Regions from separate parts of the Psychrobacillus sp. FSL K6-4615 genome, predicted to be linked through region 2. Evidence: riboswitches for the same ligand, from Rfam matches in the RefSeq annotation. Region 2 holds a riboswitch; each other region holds the start of a gene.
The links. A riboswitch is a leader RNA that binds a small molecule or an ion and turns the genes downstream of it on or off. The one in region 2 is predicted to bind S-adenosylmethionine.
Positions count from the first base shown of each region.

Region 1 (4,693 bases), 1.2 Mb from region 2:
GCTGCTACCTCTTTTTGCTCTTTAATTGTTTCATTTGTTCCTTGAATTTTAATAATAGCCATTAACAATCTTCCTTTCTATTTTGAGTGTATTTGATGTAGTGCTAATTGATACTGAAATAAAAATTCGCAAGCTTCAAGTAATTTTTTTGCCTCAAATCCATCTTTTCCCCAAACAGTTATTCCGTGATTTCGAATGAGTATAACTCCCTTGTCTGCAGAAATATACGGTGTAAACTCTTCTGCAAGCTTTGGTATATGGGCGTAGTTAGGGATAATGGGTATCGATAGTATGGCATCCTCTTCCCACATTCCAAAAGCTTTAATAAGTTCAATCCCTTGAAAATCCACTGAACCTTTGTCACCATATAATTCGGAAATAACGTTATTTGCAACTGTATGGATGTGTAAGCTACAACCTGCATTTGTTTCGCGATATATTGCACAGTGTAATAATGTTTCGGCTGATGGAGTTAAATGTGTATTTTCGACTGGGTTTCCATCTGCATCAACAAGTAAAAAATCCTCTGCTGTTCTCTTTTTTTTATCTTTTCCGCTTGCTGTCACTAAGAACTCCATAGGATTATCATGTACTTTAATAGCAAGATTACCGCTCGTCCCCATAAACCAATCCCGTACGGCTAATTCATCTTTTATGTCTGCAAGTTCTTCCCATTTATCTTGTAAAGTCATATTTCCACACCTAACTTTGCGTCAATAATTTTTATCACATCGTGGAAGTTCTCAAAAGGTTCATAGGGAATATTCAATTCATCGCATTTTTCGATTAAGAAATCCCTCGCAATAACGACATCACCTAATTTTGCTGCTTCAAGATCAGTGATGGAATCCCCAATCACAACGCTCACAGCATCTTGGTCAAGAAGGGTACGAATAATAGAGGGTTTACAGCAACCACAGCCTTGGCTAGTACATTGATCATCACAGCTATACGGAAACTCAATGTGAATTGTATCCTTGGAAAATTGGGATGTATTACAATAGACTCCTGTAAATGGCCCGAATGGTTCTAGTAGCTTGTGGACAAAAAAGTCTATGCCACCACTTACGATGTAGAGTGGTATGTTGTGTTTTTTTGCATAGGAGACAAATTCACTAAACCCATCACGGATGACTGCCTGCTTAAGCACAAAAGAGATAATGTCATCTTTTGACTCAACAGGAAGGAGTGTGAACATTTTTGCTACACCATCTCGTATGGAAATTCGTTGTCCTAAAATATCATCTTTAATAGATGTCCATTCTGGTGGAGCAAACTCTTTCATGATTGCCATAATGTTATCCTGATTGGTAATAGTTCCATCGAAGTCACAAAAAACTACAAGATTACTCATATTATCACCTCCATAATTCAAGTGCTGTGTTTAATTCACTCTGGGTTTTAGCTGCTTCTTCTAATGGAATACCTTCCAAAACAGCCGATACTGCCTGTCTAAAAGCCAAACCTCCTCCGGTTGCACCGGCCGGATGACCGTGTACTCCACCCCCGGCATTAATGATGCTGTCGATTCCATAGTCATTCATTAACAGTGGTACTAGACCAGGGTGAATGCCTGCAGAAGGCACCGGAAAGCTTTGTTTTACTTCACTAGGCTTTGTTAGTTCTTTCCCTAAAGAAAGAGCTACAGATTTTTCAAGTGCAACACTGCCATAAGGAGAAGGGAATAATGAAAAATCTGCTCCTGCATAGCGGGTAAGTTTACCAAGAACAAGTGCCGTGGAAACTCCATAAAATCCTGAGGACGTGAATGCTCCGCTATAAGCCGGATGAGCCATGAGTGGTAATTGAATCTCTTCGTCCTCTGCTAACTCCTGAAGAACGTCTAAACCGTATGCATGAACATTAAATAAGAGTGCATCTGCTCCAAGTTCCCGTGCTTTTTTGGCCTTGTCCTTTAGTTTGAATGTACGTCCCGACAAATTTACTGCGTATAGAGTACGATGACCAGTTTCTTCATAGACTTGTCTTAATACCTCTCGACCAGTAGTGATACGTGTTTCAAAAGAAGTGAGTGGATTGTCAAATAGGATTTCGTCATCTTTTACAAGGTCAACTCCACCAAGTGCTTGTTGCTTCAGTTGTTGCGCTAGGTACTCGATATCTCTTCCAATGACACCTTTGAAGATACTCATGATGAGTGGACGTTCATAAACTCCCAATCTTTCTCGGATACCTTGAATGCCGAAGCGAGGGCCAGGGAAATGGGATAATATATTTGTGTCAAATTCTAAATCCAATAATTTTACTTCTCCATCCAGAGATAGTTTGCCGAAAACGGTAGTTAAAATTGCTGGTATATCTGCTGAAAAATTTGCGGCAGGATAGAATACTTTAATTTCTCCTTTAATTCTTTCCGGATGAATGGGGTGAAGAATATTTTCAAATTCAGTAACCGATCGTACAGTTCCTTTATGTTTTTTTAGCTGTTCCTGTTCTAAAAAAGCTAAATTGGTCCAAGAACCAATAGTCAATCCAAGAGCAATATCATCCGCTTTTTTTTCAAAAGAACCAGACTTTCCGTATAGTTGATAGTGCGCAGTAATTCCACTCATTTTTTCACTCCTAATATTAGAAAAGCGTAAGTGTCTAGGCGCTAGAGCTAGACAGATAATATAAAAAACCTCTTCAAATAAGAAGAGGTTAATAGCTTAACAACTTCTTATCTCTCAGCCATTTGACTGCAAGAATTAGCACCGTGTTCATAATTGAATCGGTTGCCGGGTATCATAGGGCTTGTCCCTCCACCTGCTCTAAATAAGAAAAAATATTCAGTTTGTATTTAATAAATTATATTGATTATTCCATGCATTAAAAATTCTGTCAACAAGAAATTGAAAAATTATCATTATTCAAAATTGTATTGACATAGCTTTTTCTAATATGCTAGGATTCTAAACAAACATCATAGTTGTACCGCACTCTTATCAAGAGCAGGCAGAGGGATAATGGCCCGATGACGCCCAGCAACCGACCGTAATACCGTTGTGAGACGGGGCGCTTTATGCGCCGGAATGTAAAATTCCGTAAGGCACGGTGCTAATTCCATCAGAAAGTTTACTTTCTGAGAGATAAGAGGTTCAGAATCTCTTATTCTAAGCCTCTTTCTTTTGGAAAGAGGTTTTTTATTTTGTAAATGAGAGGACGATCATAATGGCGGTAGTAGCAATGAAAGAATATGAATCATTAACTAAAGAAACGGTAATTTCACTGGTGATAGAGTTATCATTATTTTCTAGCGAAGCTCCATTAGTTTGCGAAGAGATTGGTGATGGAAATCTAAATTATGTATTCCGTGTAACAGATGGATCCGGTGAGAAAGGCATTATTATTAAACAGGCCTTACCCTATGCAAAGGTCATCGGGGAGAGCTGGCCACTTACTTTGAAAAGGGCAAAGATCGAAGCTAGTGCATTACAAAAACATGGAGAATACGCAGTTGGATTAGTCCCAAAAGTCTATGCAACTGATGAAAGCTTAGCAATCACAATCATGGAAGATCTGTCTCATCTTGAAATAGTTCGTGAGGGCTTGATAAAAGGAAAGTCCTATCCTAAATTATCAACCGATATTGGCGAATATCTAGCCTTAACACTTTTCAATACTTCTGACTTTGTACTCCACCCCTTTGAAAAAAAGTCACTTGTTGTAGAATTTTCTAACCCCGAGCTATGTAAGATCACAGAAGACTTAATCTTTACAGATCCTTTTTTTGATCATGAAACAAATGACTTTGAACCAGCATTACAAGCAGAAGTGGAAGCTATTTGGAATAACAACTTGTTGAAATTGGAAGTAGCCAAGCTAAAAAGAAGTTTTTTGACGGAAGCCGAAGCTTTGTTACATGGGGATCTTCATACCGGAAGTATATTTGCGAGTGAAGCGGAAACGAAAGTAATTGACCCGGAATTTGCATTTTACGGCCCAATTGGATTTGATATTGGCTTATTTTTGGGGAACTTAATAGTTCAATCCTTTACGCGTCAAGATGACCAACGGGATGCTATACATACCCATATACAGAATACATGGAACACATTTTGCGCTAAATTTTCAGAGTGTTGGAAAAAAGGAGAGTCCGATTTATATAAAAGTATAGAAGGCTATGAGGCATTTGTGCTAGAAAAAATATTCCATGATTCCGTAGGGTTTGCAGGCTGTGAGCTAATTCGTAGAACGATTGGACTAGCACATGTGAAAGACTTAGATAGTATTGAAAACCATGAGCAACGAATTTTAACCAAAAAACAAACGCTTAAAGCTGGAGAAAGACTAATAGTGAGTCGTCATGAAATAAACTCAATAGATGCTGTAATTGAGCTGTTAGGAGAAATTCAATAATGAATGTTCCATTATCGATTAAGTGGGAAGGTAAGCGGTTAATAATTCTAGATCAACAGAAACTTCCCCATGAAATTATCTATATAACACTAGAAAATATGAAAGAAGTTCACGATGCAATTATTACTCTGAAAGTTCGTGGAGCTCCAGCCATTGGAATTACGGCAGCGTATGGATTAGCTATTGAGGCGCAGAGTTATCAAACAAATTCAATGATAGATTTTCTAGAATACTTAAAAAGAGATGCAGCATACTTGGGTGAATCTCGACCTACTGCTGTCAACTTGGTTTGGGCACTTGACCGTTTGATGAAAGCAGCGAGTCCAATAGATAG
Region 1 covers NZ_JBBOYQ010000001.1:3,629,730-3,634,422, reverse strand. The annotation lists gene MKX53_RS18410 (1,2-dihydroxy-3-keto-5-methylthiopentene dioxygenase) at 1-62, opposite strand, end outside; gene MKX53_RS18405 (methylthioribulose 1-phosphate dehydratase) at 78-692, opposite strand; gene MKX53_RS18400 (2-hydroxy-3-keto-5-methylthiopentenyl-1-phosphate phosphatase) at 689-1,354, opposite strand; gene mtnW (2,3-diketo-5-methylthiopentyl-1-phosphate enolase) at 1,359-2,573, opposite strand; SAM riboswitch class I at 2,678-2,782, opposite strand; SAM riboswitch class I at 2,940-3,096, shown strand; gene mtnK (S-methyl-5-thioribose kinase) at 3,172-4,359, shown strand; gene mtnA (S-methyl-5-thioribose-1-phosphate isomerase) at 4,359-4,693, shown strand, end outside.
Region 1: another riboswitch for S-adenosylmethionine. It lies ahead of mtnW (2,3-diketo-5-methylthiopentyl-1-phosphate enolase); the one in region 2 lies ahead of metK (methionine adenosyltransferase).

Region 2 (4,693 bases):
AGGTGATGTGACAATCGGTCCAGAGACTACAATTTGGTTTAATACGGTAATTAGAGGGGATGTTGCTCCTACTATTATTGGAAGTAAAGTTAGTATACAAGATTTAAGTTGTCTGCATCAAAGTCCAAATAATCCACTCATTATAGAAGACGAAGTAACTATTGGACATCAAGTCACTTTACATAGTTGCACAATACGTAAAGGTGCATTAATAGGGATGGGATCCATTATTTTAGATGGAGCTGAAATTGGAGAAGGTGCATTCATCGGAGCAGGTAGTCTAGTACCTCCTGGCAAGAAGGTACCTCCCAATTCTTTGGCACTAGGAAGCCCTGCAAAAGTCGTTCGTGAGCTAAACGATGAAGATAAGGCCGATGTCCAAAGAATTATCCGAGAATATGTAGAAAAAGGACAATACTATAAATCCCTTCAAAAATAACATTTGTTAGTGATTATTTGTCTTGATTGATCGATTAATAACTTTCATCGATCGATTTTATGACTCAATCGATCGATTATTGGCATCCATTGATCAATTCTTATTATATTCCCCATGAAAAAAGGCTTTCCCTTATAGGAAAGCCTTTTTTGTTCATACTATTATAATCCAGCCATTTGTTTTAATTGTGCAGCTTTATCTGTTTTTTCCCATGGCACATCAATGTCTGTACGACCAAAGTGACCATAAGCAGCAGTTTGTTTGTATATTGGACGGCGTAGATCTAGCATTTTAATAATTCCTGCTGGACGAAGGTCGAATAGTTCACGAATATATGAAACTAATTTCACTTCTTCTACTTTTCCAGTACCAAAAGTTTCTACAGCAATGGAAACAGGTTTAGCTACACCAATTGCATAAGCAAGTTGTACTTCACAACGATCAGCAAGACCAGCGGCAACAATATTTTTAGCAACATAGCGTGCAGCGTATGCAGCAGAACGGTCTACTTTTGTTGGATCTTTACCAGAGAATGCTCCCCCACCATGACGAGCGTATCCACCGTAAGTATCTACGATAATTTTACGTCCTGTTAAACCAGCATCTCCTTGTGGTCCACCAATTACAAAGCGTCCAGTTGGATTGATAAAGTATTTTGTATTTTCATCTATTAAATTTGTAGGAACAATCGGATTGATCACTACTTCTTTAATATCTTTTTGAATTTGTTCTAACGTAATTTCCGGATGGTGTTGAGTAGATATAACTATTGTATCGATATGAACCGGATTATTGTTCTCATCATACTCTACAGTTACTTGTGTTTTTCCATCTGGACGAAGATAATCTAAAGTTTCATCTTTACGGACTTGTGCCAATCGATGAGCTAGTTTATGCGCTAAACTAATTGGTAACGGCATAAGCTCTGGAGTTTCATTACATGCATAACCAAACATTAAGCCTTGGTCTCCTGCTCCAATTGCATCTATATCAGAATCGCTCATTGATCCTTCTCTTGCTTCTAACGCTTGATCTACACCCTGTGCAATGTCAGGTGATTGTTCATCAATAGAAGTTAGCACAGCAGAAGTTTCTGAGTCAAAACCATACTTCGCACGTGTATAACCAATTTCTTTAATAGTAGAACGAACTACTTTAGGAATATCTACATAAGTAGATGTAGTAATTTCTCCAGCAACTAATACTAACCCTGTTGTTACACTCGTTTCACAAGCTACACGAGCATTTGGGTCTTCTGCTAGAATTGCATCTAGAATTGCATCAGAGATTTGATCACAAATTTTATCTGGATGTCCCTCTGTCACTGATTCTGACGTAAATAATCGACGTTGTGTCATAGATTGTTCCTCCTATATCCCGCGAGATTTCTCTCAAGAATTGATACGGTACTCATTCCCATGTCAAGCCATTCAAAATGTTTCATGCATTTTCTTCACATAATAGTACATGTAAGTTAAATGCATTGAAGTTAACTTGAAGCCGTTTCGGACTTGGCACACAAGGATAAAGGGCGATGTTCAATAAAAAAACCTCTCACTCACGTAAATATACATGAGGAAAGGTATTAGTATCATAAGCACCTTTCACTCTTATCAATCAAGGAATTTCACCTTGTCTCAGGTTTGGCACCTTTGTAATAAAGAAAATACTACAGGTTGCCGGGTTTCATAGGGCCTGACCCCTCCACCAGCTCGGGATAAGAGTATCCGTTCAATTTATCATCATACGTAAGTATGTATAATATGTCAACTATTTTTGTTTGTATTTTATACACAAACGAAAAAATTAAAAGTGAATAGTATAGACTAATGAACCTAATGTGTTATACTAATTCACATATCTAGAAAACTTCCTCTTTTGAAGAGGAAATATAAAAAAAGGATGGTATATTCAAAATGAATTCAATCGAAACAGTGAGTGAACTGAAAGCATTGTTAGCAGGAAATAACGTTAGCAGCCAATTGTCAGTGCCACAACTTGTGGAAAAAGCTACAACAAGAGGAGAAGCAGTACTAACTTCTACTGGTGCAGTTAAAGCTGAAACAGGAAAATATACTGGCCGTTCTCCCCAAGATAAGTATATAGTAGATGAAGCTATTTCTAAAGACAAAATCGATTGGGGCTCAGTAAACCAACCAATTTCTTCTGACATTTTCGATGCATTATATAAAAAAATGATTAACTTCCTAAACAAACAAGATGAAATATTCGAGTTTAAAGGATATGCAGGAGCAGACAAAGAATCACGTTTAGGTATTCAAATTATTAACGAATACGCTTGGCATAACCTTTTCGCTCATCAGCTATTCATACGACCAACACAAGAAGAACTTGCTACTCATACGACTGATTTCACTATTTTATCTGCTCCTAACTTTAAAGCAGATCCAGCGGTAGACGGTACTCACTCAGAGACGTTTATCATCGTATCTATGGAAAAACGCACAGTGCTAATCGGTGGAACTGAGTACGCTGGCGAGATGAAGAAATCGATTTTCTCTATTATGAACTACTTACTACCAGAACAGGACATTTTACCAATGCACTGCTCTGCAAACGTTGGGGATGATGGAGACGTTACATTATTCTTCGGATTATCAGGAACAGGGAAAACTACCCTTTCAGCAGATGCTGGTCGCAAATTAATCGGAGACGATGAGCACGGTTGGTCGGATAACGGTGTGTTCAATATCGAAGGTGGCTGTTACGCAAAATGTATCGACCTAACTCGTGAAAACGAACCACAAATTTGGGACGCGATCTCATTCGGCACGGTCCTAGAAAACGTAGTAGTAGATGCAGAAACTCGCGTAGCTAACTATGCAGATAACTCATTAACCGAAAATACACGTGCTGCATACCCAATTCAATATATCGATAATATTGTTGACCCTTCTGTAGCAGGTCACCCAAATACAATTATTTTCTTAACTGCGGATGCTTTTGGCGTATTGCCTCCGATTAGTAAACTAACGAAAGAACAGGCAATGTACCATTTCTTAAGTGGCTTTACTTCTAAACTTGCTGGTACTGAACGTGGAGTTACATCCCCACAACCAGTATTCTCGACTTGCTTCGGTTCTCCTTTCTTACCATTACATGCAACAGTATATGCAGAAATGCTAGGCAAGAAGATTGACGAGCACGGTGCACAAGTGTTCTTAGTAAACACTGGTTGGACTGGCGGAGAATACGGTGTTGGTAACCGTATGAAGCTGTCATACACACGTACAATGGTTCGTGCTGCTATTGATGGCAAACTAAACAATACTGATACGGAAACAGATACAGTATTCGGATTAGCTATTCCTAAAGTAGTAGAAGGCGTACCTTCTGAAGTCCTTATCCCTCGTAATGCATGGGCAGACAAAGCAGCATATGACAAAAAAGCCGCTGATTTAGCTAAGTCTTTCCGTGATAACTTTAAAAAGTTTGGTACAGTTTCTGAAGATATTTCTGTTAAAGGTGGACCATTAGCTTAATAGAGTAAACATAAAAGAGCCAAATTCTTATGAATTTGGCTCTTTTTTTATATTTGTGCTTTTATTTGCTAAAAAGAATAATGAGTATATTTTATTGCAAAGGATGGTTAAGTCAAATTAGCATTATTCTAGTCACCATTAGTCTCATGATATTCACTATCCGTTATTTTAGGAAATATTTCTACAAACTTTTCGGCTTCCTCTTCATTAACTTTATATAGAATAATTTCAGAACCATAATGACCTATTTCCATCTGTTCAACCCCATCTTCTTGAAAGAACATTGTATACCACTTTAAACCACCTTTTGGATCAACAGAATAATTTCTAAAATAGAGTCTATTTTCATCCGTTAGATTAATAGTAACCACTTTCATCAATCCCTCTGTCTGAACGGAAACAGCTAGAGAGTTTAACTCTTCTAACACTTCTAGTTCTTCCAACCAACAATGGATCACTACTTCTTGGAACTCGTTTGTATATTGATCCCACAAATCCTCCCAAAAACTCGTATCTATGGGAAACGAAGATTTCCCCTCTACACTCATTGCCTCAGTTGTTACTACAACATTACCCACTATAAAACCCCTCTCTGATTTTTCATCCAATGACATGCATCTTTTACTACACGTCTATTTATTTTGCTCGGAAAAAAATGTGTGAATTCTGGATAGTACCAGGTTTCAACTGGTATACTATTCCCTACTAATGCATGCTCTAAAACCTTTGCATGCTCAAAAGAGACATTTTT
Region 2 covers NZ_JBBOYQ010000001.1:2,463,768-2,468,460, forward strand. The annotation lists gene MKX53_RS12245 (gamma carbonic anhydrase) at 1-439, shown strand, start outside; gene metK (methionine adenosyltransferase) at 601-1,797, opposite strand; SAM riboswitch class I at 2,047-2,163, opposite strand; gene pckA (phosphoenolpyruvate carboxykinase (ATP)) at 2,356-3,942, shown strand; gene MKX53_RS12260 (hypothetical protein) at 4,071-4,520, opposite strand; gene MKX53_RS12265 (alpha/beta hydrolase family protein) at 4,520-4,693, opposite strand, start outside.

Region 3 (4,693 bases), 910 kb from region 2:
TATTTAAATCATGTAAATATAACCCGAAGTTGTCCGCTAAGGCGGGAACGCCATAATACACTAAAAATAGTAAGACGATAGATGGAGTGCATCTTAAAATCGTCGTATAAAAATGCGCTGTTTTTTGAGCAATTTTATTCTTTCCAAGCTTCATCACAGCAAGGATTAACCCGAGAAAAGTCCCGAAAATAATGGATAATCCAGCAACCATAAAAGTTACTTTTAAGAACGGAAGTAATATAGGAAGTGAGCTCCATATGTACGATACATCAAAATATTTTTCCATATTGTGCAATATTCCTCCCTTTTAAATTTGAAAGGCTGCCCAGGTATCCAACGCTAGGCAGCCTTGATGGAAATACGAATTTTATCTTTCTACTTTATCTAACACCTCAAAAAGGTCTCGACCGTAGAACTCTTTACTAAGTTCATTTGTTTTCTTTTCTTCTTGCAACTGTTTAATAGCTTTGTCATACGCATTTGCAAAGTCTTGTTCTTTTTTATTGAATAAAGGCCATGTTTTAATCACTGCAAATTCATTGTAAACAACTTCATCTTTTAGATTATAGTAAGGGCCGCTTTCATCTAATACTTGTTTTTGGAATGGTCCTTCGATTATTACTCCGCCGTCCACGCGACCCTCATTGACCCATTGGACTACATCCACTGTGAAAGCATCTCCGGCATCTAGTTTGACTGGATTATCTGGGTTGGTCTTGTTATATTCGTCAATTACTGTATATTGCGCATTGTTTGCTGCAATAGGAGCTAAAGAGTAGCCGGCAGATGCAAAATCCTCTAATGATTTAATATGCTCATTTTCTTTTTTCAATACGAGACCGGCACTGCTTAGACCTAGGAAATCTTTAGGGAAAATAAACTTCTCGGTGCGTTCCTCTGTCCAAAATGCATTTTTTACACCTACTTGAAACTTACCTTGTTCCACTCCGATTAATAGATCATCGCTTGTCGTTCCTATATATTCAAATTCGTAGTCAGGAAGTAGTTCATCTACTAATTTCATAACTTCTACATCGTATCCCGTAGCATTTCCTTTATCATCTAACCAAGAAATAGGCTTAGATGCCATGTCATAGGCAACTTTTACTTTTCGAACATCTCCATCTTCTGAAGTCGTTGAAGCCTTTCCAGAACTACATGCAGCTAAAATTGTCACGGAGGCTAACCCTAATGCAGCCAATTTAAAGTACTTATTCATATTTAATCTCCTCGTTTCACTAATTTTTATTGTTATCTTCCTCTAACGCAGTTAGTGCAAGTTTTTTTATCGTCATATCATCCATAGGGGGATTATGGAGTCCTGCTCGAACATCGCGGTAATAACGTTGCAAGGGGTTTGTTCTTTGTAAGCTTTTGGCACCAACTAATCGCATCGCTTTGTCGACAATAGTGATTGCTGAATTAGTAACGATATGCTTTGCCACGCTTACTTCGTTGGTTAGAAGTTCTTTTGTAGATTCATTGTCATAAGAGGACGCAACTCCGTAAATGACGAGTCTAGCCTTCGTAAGCTCTAAATCTATTTCACCTAGTAGCTGCTGTACGTTTGGTAGCTGTGCAATAGAGCCATTCAAGCTATTGGGTGAATGGGTATTAGCAAAGTGGACTGCATAGTCTCTTGCAGCCTGTGCAATTCCAAGATAAGTTGCAGGTATATGAAGCAGCCAACCATTGATCTTCCCGCCACTAGCGAATTCAGGAAGCTCTACTAAATTGGATTTATGAACGGTTACATTGCTTAGTACTAAATCATTGCTGCTAGTTCCGCGCATGGAAACTACATCCCACGTTTCCTCAATGGAAAGCCCCTCCGTATCACGAGGTATAAGGAAAAAACCAATTCTTTCTTCTTCCTCAATCCAAGCAGATGTTAAAAAGTAGGATAGTACGGGGGAAGCGGTTGTGAATATTTTACGTCCGTTTAGTACCCAAGAATCTCCCTTTTTAATAGCGGTAGTACCAGGTCTGCCACCTCGTGTTGGACTACCTGTTTGTGCTTCACTGACGGAACGATTTATGAGTGCACCATTTAATACTTCTGTAGCGAAAAAGTCTAATCTTTCCTGTGTCCATAATTTTTTTTCGTATAGTTCGCCTACTACACCTAAACTCCACCCTACCGATAAGGCAGTATTTGCATCAAAGCTAGCAAGAATTTCCTGTGAAAGAACCATATCGTAGACAGAAAAACCTTTGCCCCCATACGATTCAGGTAGAGTTAGACTTGCATAACCTAGTTTTAATAAATCCTCCACATTTTCTTTTGGGAAAATAGAATTCTCGTCAATATCTGCTGATTTGCTTTTAAATTTGTCTTCTAATTCTTCCAAACGATTAATCCATTGCTGCTGTTTTTCTGTTTTGATGTATAAATTTATCACAGTTGCTATCTCCTTTAATTTAAACTATTCCGATTAGTTAAGTAGGTATTAAGAGGAAATAAAAAACCCATCTCAAAATGAGAAGAGTAAGTGGTTAAATAAATACTTATCTCTCAATTTCTTGCTGGAAGTAGCACCATACCATAGCTTTGGCGGTTGCTGAAGCATCATCGGACCAGTCCCTTCGCTTCTCTTAATAAGTAGTATGTAGTTGTTGAAATAATCTTACTACTTCATCTAGGTGAAGTCAATAGTAATTCATATTGCTTTAATAGGATTTAAATATGTAATTGAATTTATAGGTTTTTTAGAAAGTCATCCTGGGTATTAACAATAGGGAAGAGATAATTAGAGGAGGAATTTGTTTGGATAAGAAAGTAGCTGGAAATAGTAAAAATGAACAATTAGAAGAATTTCGAGTGGACGATCAAGGACAAGCAATGACTACAAATCAAGGACTTAAAGTTTCGGAGGATGAGTTTTCCCTTAAAGCAGGAGAACGAGGCCCTACTTTAATGGAAGACTTCCATTTTCGTGAAAAAATGACTCATTTTGATCATGAACGTATACCAGAAAGAGTAGTACATGCTAGAGGTTATGCGGCTCATGGGGAGTTTGAGGTATATGAATCTGCAAGTGAATTTACAAAAGCGAAGTTCTTGCAAACACCGGGTAAAAAGACTCCTGTATTCGTGAGGTTCTCCACTGTGGCAGGATCACGTGGTTCTGGAGAGTTAGCACGCGATGCTCGTGGCTTTGCAACAAAATTTTATACGGAAGAAGGAAATTATGATTTAGTAGCAAATAATATCCCTGTCTTTTTCATACAAGATGCTATTAAATTTCCAGACCTAGTACATGCTTTAAAACCAGAGCCCCATAATGAAATTCCACAAGCTGCTAGTGCTCATGATACGTTTTGGGATTTTGTTGCCAACAATCAGGAGTCAGCACATATGGTCATGTGGACAATGTCTGATCGTGCCATTCCTCGTAGTTTCCGAATGATGGAAGGGTTCGGTGTAAATACATTCCGTTTCGTTAATGATGCGGGTAAATCCCATTTTGTGAAGTTTCATTGGAAGCCGTTGCTTGGTACCCACTCAGTTGTATGGGATGAAGCGCAAAAGATAAATGGGAAAGATCCAGACTTTCACCGTCGCGACCTATATGAGGCGATTGAGAATGGGGACTATCCAGAGTATGAATTCGGCGTACAACTCATCGCAGAGGAAGATGAGTTTAAATATGACTTTGATATTTTAGACCCTACTAAACTATGGCCTGAGGAAGAAATCCCAGTTAAAATTCTAGGGAAAATGACATTAAATCGCAATGTAGATAATGTATTTGCTGAAACCGAGCAAGTAGCATTCCATCCAGGGAGTGTTGTCCCGGGAATTGATTTCTCTAATGATCCTCTACTTCAAGGGCGATTATTCTCATATACAGATACACAATTAATACGTCTTGGAGGACCTAATTTCCATGAGCTTCCGATAAACAGACCAGTTTGCCCATTCCATAACAACCAACGTGACGGATATGGTAGACAATCGATTAATGTAGGTAGAGTGAGCTACCATAAAAACTCTCTTGCTAACAATACTCCAACACCTGTTAGCGAAGCGGAGGGTGGATACACGCATTATGAGGAAAAAATAGATGCGCGTAAAGTTAGAGCGCGAAGTGAGAGTTTCAAGGATCACTTCACTCAGGCTATATTATTCTGGAATAGTATGAGCGATACAGAAAAAGAACATATCATTAATGCATTTAGCTTTGAACTTGGTAAATGTAAGGAACTTACTGTTCGTCAGCAAGTATTAGAGATGTTTGCACAAGTAGATTTGGATCTAGCGAGTAAGGTAGCAGAAAATCTAGGACTAGTAGTGCAAGGTGTAAGTACTGCAACGAATACTAAGTCTTCTCCAGCACTTAGTCAGTTAAATACTATTATGAAACCTCAGACACGAAAAATTGCTGTTTTAGTCGGAGAAGGATTTGAAGAGGATTTACCTGCGATTCTAGCAGACTTAAAAGCAGGCGGAACAATGCCTGAAATAGTGAGTGATCATCATGGATCTGTTGCAGGAGCGGATGGCACGCTGTTACCAGTTGACCATACTTTCTTAACTGCTGATTCTGTATTATTTGATGCAGTATATGTAGCAAGTTCACATGGCAAAACGGCCATGTTTGAAAAAGAGGCTTCGTACTTCATTAAGGAAGCATATGCCCATTTTAAACCAATTGGTGCTACATTTAGTGGAGAGCAACTAGTTGATAAT
Region 3 covers NZ_JBBOYQ010000001.1:3,374,303-3,378,995, reverse strand. The annotation lists gene MKX53_RS16900 (amino acid ABC transporter permease) at 1-286, opposite strand, end outside; gene MKX53_RS16895 (transporter substrate-binding domain-containing protein) at 368-1,219, opposite strand; gene MKX53_RS16890 (acyl-CoA dehydrogenase family protein) at 1,239-2,402, opposite strand; SAM riboswitch class I at 2,506-2,605, opposite strand; gene MKX53_RS16885 (catalase) at 2,768-4,693, shown strand, end outside.
Region 3: another riboswitch for S-adenosylmethionine. It lies ahead of MKX53_RS16890 (acyl-CoA dehydrogenase family protein); the one in region 2 lies ahead of metK (methionine adenosyltransferase).

Region 4 (4,693 bases), 570 kb from region 2:
TAGTCATGTCCTCTAGTTCATCGCGGTCCGGATTTGCTAGGCAAATATCGATAACATGAGCTCCACCTTTTACCTGTGCCCGAGCAATTTCAGAGGCTTCCTCAAATTTTTCATCTACGATTAAACGTTTAAATTTTCGAGAGCCAATTACATTTGTTCGTTCTCCTATAAAGAGTGGCCGCATCGTTTCGTCGTATTGAAGAGGCTCAATCCCTGATACTACATGCCCATGACCTGCTTCTACGGGTTTACGTGGTGAAAGATCCTTTACCGCTTCTCGTATTGCTCGAATATGAGCTGGAGTAGTTCCACAGCATCCACCAACAACATTCAACCACCCTTTTTCCGCAAAGCCTCTCAGCTTTTTAGAAAGTGATTCAGGAGATTCGTGATAATGCCCTTCCTCATCTGGTAAGCCAGCATTAGGATAGCAGCTAACATATCCATCTGATAGCTCAGATAACGAACGGATATGATCGGTCATAAATTCTGGTCCGGTAGCACAATTCAATCCAACAGAAAGTGGCTTTATATGTTCGATGGAAATATAGAATGCTTCAATACTCTGCCCTGCAAGTGTCGTTCCCATCGGTTCAATGGTTCCAGAAATCATAATAGGTAGTTCTATCTTTAGCTCAGTAAAAGCCTGTTGGATACCAATTGTCGCAGCCTTCACATTCAGCATATCCTGGCTCGTTTCTAGTAAAATAACGTCTACTCCACCTTCTACTAAAGCTTTTGCCTGTACATAAAAGTCGTTTGTAAGTTCGTCAAACGTAATACCACCAGTAACCGATAGTGTTTTAGTCGTTGGCCCTATTGCCCCAGCTACAAATCGTGGCCAGTCAGATGTAGAAAATTCATCTGCACATATTTTAGCTAGCTGGGCTGCTCGAAAGTTTATATCATGTGCCTGAGCACCAAGATCATATTCATTTAACACGACTGGGGTTCCACCAAATGTATTCGTACAAATAATATCAGCCCCAGCAGCTAAATATTCACGATGAACATGTTCAATAACATCTGGTTTGACGATATTTAAATACTCATTACAACCGTCGTATTCTTCCCCTCCGAAGTCTTCAGGGCTAAGATCCGCATTTTGTATCATCGTTCCCATTGCACCATCAATAATTAGTATTCTTTGTTGGAGCTGCTGCTCAATTAGATGTTTGGACATAGCTGAATCCTCTCTCTTTCTCCCGGTCAGTCTCTTGAATATAATGAATTAATTCTAGAGACATGTCGTAACGGAAAAATGGTGTAATAATATAAATTCCGTTAAATAGTTCCGCTGCTGTATCGATTAATTCCTTCGATATTTGAATACCTTCTGCAGTAGCTCGCTCTCTATCCTCTCCACATAAACGCATACGCTCTAGCACCTCTTCAGACAATTTTATGCCTGGGACTTCATTGTGAAGGAATTCAGAATTTCGACTATTGGTTAGTGGCATAATTCCGATGAAAATAGGGGTTGATAAATGCTTGGTCGCTTCGTAAATCTCATGGATTTTTTCTTTCGAATAGACAGGCTGTGTGATGAAATAATCCGCCCCACACTCAATTTTCTTCTCTAGTCGCTTCACTGCACGGTCCAGCACACGAACATTCGGATTAAAAGCAGCTGCTACAGAGAAGTTAGCCTTTTTCCGTAGCGACTTTCCTGAGAAAGAAATACCTTCGTTTAATTGTTTGATCAGTTGAATCAGTTCTAAGCTTGATACATCATAAACACTTGTCGCCCCAGGAAAATCCCCAATTTTAGTCGGGTCTCCAGTAACTGCAAGAATGTCATGGATTCCAAGCGCATCCAATCCCATCAAATGAGATTGAAGACCAATTAAATTACGATCACGGCACGTAATATGAGCAAGTGGTCTAATATTTTTTTGGTGTTTTAACATCGAACCCATCGCCATATTACTAACTCGTGGAGAAGCCAATGAATTATCCGCCATTGTCACCGCGTCAATTCCAGTTGCATATAGCTTTTCTGCACCTTCCATGAATGTAGTCGTATCGAGATGACGGGGAGTGTCTAATTCAACAATTATGGTCCGTTCTGTTTTCGCTTTTTCATGTAGAGCTTGGGTATTAGTTGGCTTAGCATCTTGAATAATAATAGGCTTTCTTGTCTCTACTACTTTATTGGTAATAGGGGTTAAATGCCCAATATGTCTTTTCACTGCTTCAATATGCTTTGGAGTCGTTCCACAGCAACCACCTATTAAGCACACTCCTGCATCTCTCAAATATAATGCAGCTTTACCAAAGTACTCAGCATCGGATTCGTAAACTATGCGTCCTTCATCTATATCCAGTAAGCTCGCATTTGGATAAGCAGATAAGAATGCCTTTTCTGGCAGCTTTACTCCTTCAAATGCTTGAATTGTATGATGTGGACCTAGTCGACAGTTGACTCCCACAATGTTGGCTCCAATTGTTTCAAGCTCATGCAGCGCATCATTTAGAGGTAAGCCATTTTGCAAAATACCCGGATCATGCATAGACACTTGAGCTATTATCGGAATATCGGTAAGTGTACGAAGATAAGTCACAGTAGTCTTTAGCTCTTCGAAATCATAATAGGTTTCAAGTAATAGACCATCTGGATCTCCCGCCAACAATTGGATTGCTTGTTGGTCGAGTGAATGAATAATTTCTTGGAGTGTAGCATCACTTTTTCGAATTCCTCGAATCCCCCCAATAGTCCCGAGGACGAATTGGTTTCCAGATGCGGCAGCTCTTTTCGCAATTTGAATGGCAGCTTCATTTATTTCTTTCACTTGATTTTCTAGTCCATAGCGAGCAAGCTTAATAGCATTTGCTCCGTATGTATTCGTTTGAATAATATCTGCTCCGGCCGCAATATAATCCTGATGGATTTTCTCTATAATTTCCGGTTTTTGAATATTTAACTCTTCATTACAATAGTCAATTCCATAAGAGTACAGTAGTGTCCCCATTGCCCCGTCTGCTGTCAGTATTGACGTCTGTAACTTCTCCAATAAACTCATAGTGCATTCATCCTCCCATATAAAAAAGCCTTCTATGAAAAGAAGGCTTTACTAGTATGCAAGATACCACCTTCTCATCTTTCAAACTTTTGCAAAGTCTGCTGGATTTAGCACCTGACCAAATGAATGGCTGGTTGCTGAAGCGTCGTAGGGCCAGTCCCTCGGCTTCTCTTGATAAGAATTTCACTATTCAGTTTTCTAATTAGACATATCGTACCTTTATTCAACTAAAGCGTCAAGTTATATTTTGAACTTTCTATATTTTCGGAAGAACTGGGTTGAGCTGAGTTATTCCTGTGATTTCACACTATATTCGGGTGATTTTTGAGTATATTCTGGTGATTATCGTCTACATTCAGGTGATTCTAACAAACTTTCGGGTGTTTCCTTTTACCAAGTCCATTTATACTTTCTATCCCTAGAGGTTCCTGTGTGGGTTAGATTCATTGATTGTAGTAGTCTGTGGGCAATCTCGCTTGATTCTAAATGGAGAAAGGTTCTACATTGTTTGTTCGTTATCGTATCGCTAATTAGCATAAACCAATCCCTTATTGCTTTTTCATGAGCAATCTTATCGAAATGACCACAGATAGGACAAGTCCAACCATTTTTCCTTTTTACCATTCCATGAAAATTACACTTTTCACATCGTACCCCGCTTATCAGGTCTTCAGGTTTAATACCCCAGCGTGCACACATTGGAAAAGGAATGTAGGTTTGTTGGTCGACTACTATTTTTTCACTAAACTTTTGCATCTGGGTTGAATTATAATACATAGTTTCACGAGGTAGATTGCGTAAATAGACTGGGATCGTTTGCGGAAGAATAGCAATATGTTTTTTCGGAGGTTCAATTACTCTCACTTTCGGGTTGCTCAGAACAATTACTCCGTGGATTGGGATAGGCAATACATGTTCACCTAGCCACTCTTGAAGTAAATAAATATTTCGCGACAATTGAATTTCTGGGCTTTCAAAAACATCAATTTTCCCCTCATTTGTTTCACGCTCTAATAATGCAGGATTTTGTTTAAAAAATAATTTACCACTAATATTTTTACTTTCAAGAATAACTAAAAAATAAGGTGTCAGAAAGATAGCATCCATTTGAAATTTACCGTTTGAATTCAAACCTACACTTTCAACGAGAAAGTATTCAAATGGAAATGTATATTTTGCAAACACGTCCCTTATTCTTCTTTCTCCTTGCAAACCAGCTTTTGCCGCCCTTGCTTTTGCAATAATTATTTCCTTTTGCGGATGTGTATCATTTAATCGTTCCCCTAACATTTGTAGGCCCACTAAATTGTATTCTCTTGTATCTATTCTTGTAAGCAACCAACCACCCCCACCCGCATCGTAGCACAATAAAAGAAATTGTAAATTCCATTAAATACGCAACTATTCTGTTTTCCGCATAAAAAAAAGACCAAAAGTGAATTTTGGTCCCGTAATTTACTGTACTATTGAATTTATGATTTTTTCTGCAGTTTCTCTGCCATTCTTAATACAAGCCGCAATCCCAACTCCGTAATAAGAACAGCCAGCTAACAAGACATTTGGCATGTCATTTGCCATTTTAGCTGTTAATGATTGAATCGCATCTCCATGCGCTAAATGATAGTTCGGCATTTGCTCGTTCCATTTTGTTACTTCTATGACTTCAGGTT
Region 4 covers NZ_JBBOYQ010000001.1:3,032,846-3,037,538, forward strand. The annotation lists gene metH (methionine synthase) at 1-1,183, opposite strand, end outside; gene MKX53_RS15190 (bifunctional homocysteine S-methyltransferase/methylenetetrahydrofolate reductase) at 1,164-3,023, opposite strand; SAM riboswitch class I at 3,095-3,204, opposite strand; gene MKX53_RS15195 (nuclease-related domain-containing protein) at 3,414-4,361, opposite strand; gene MKX53_RS15200 (protoporphyrinogen oxidase) at 4,479-4,693, opposite strand, start outside.
Region 4: another riboswitch for S-adenosylmethionine. It lies ahead of MKX53_RS15190 (bifunctional homocysteine S-methyltransferase/methylenetetrahydrofolate reductase); the one in region 2 lies ahead of metK (methionine adenosyltransferase).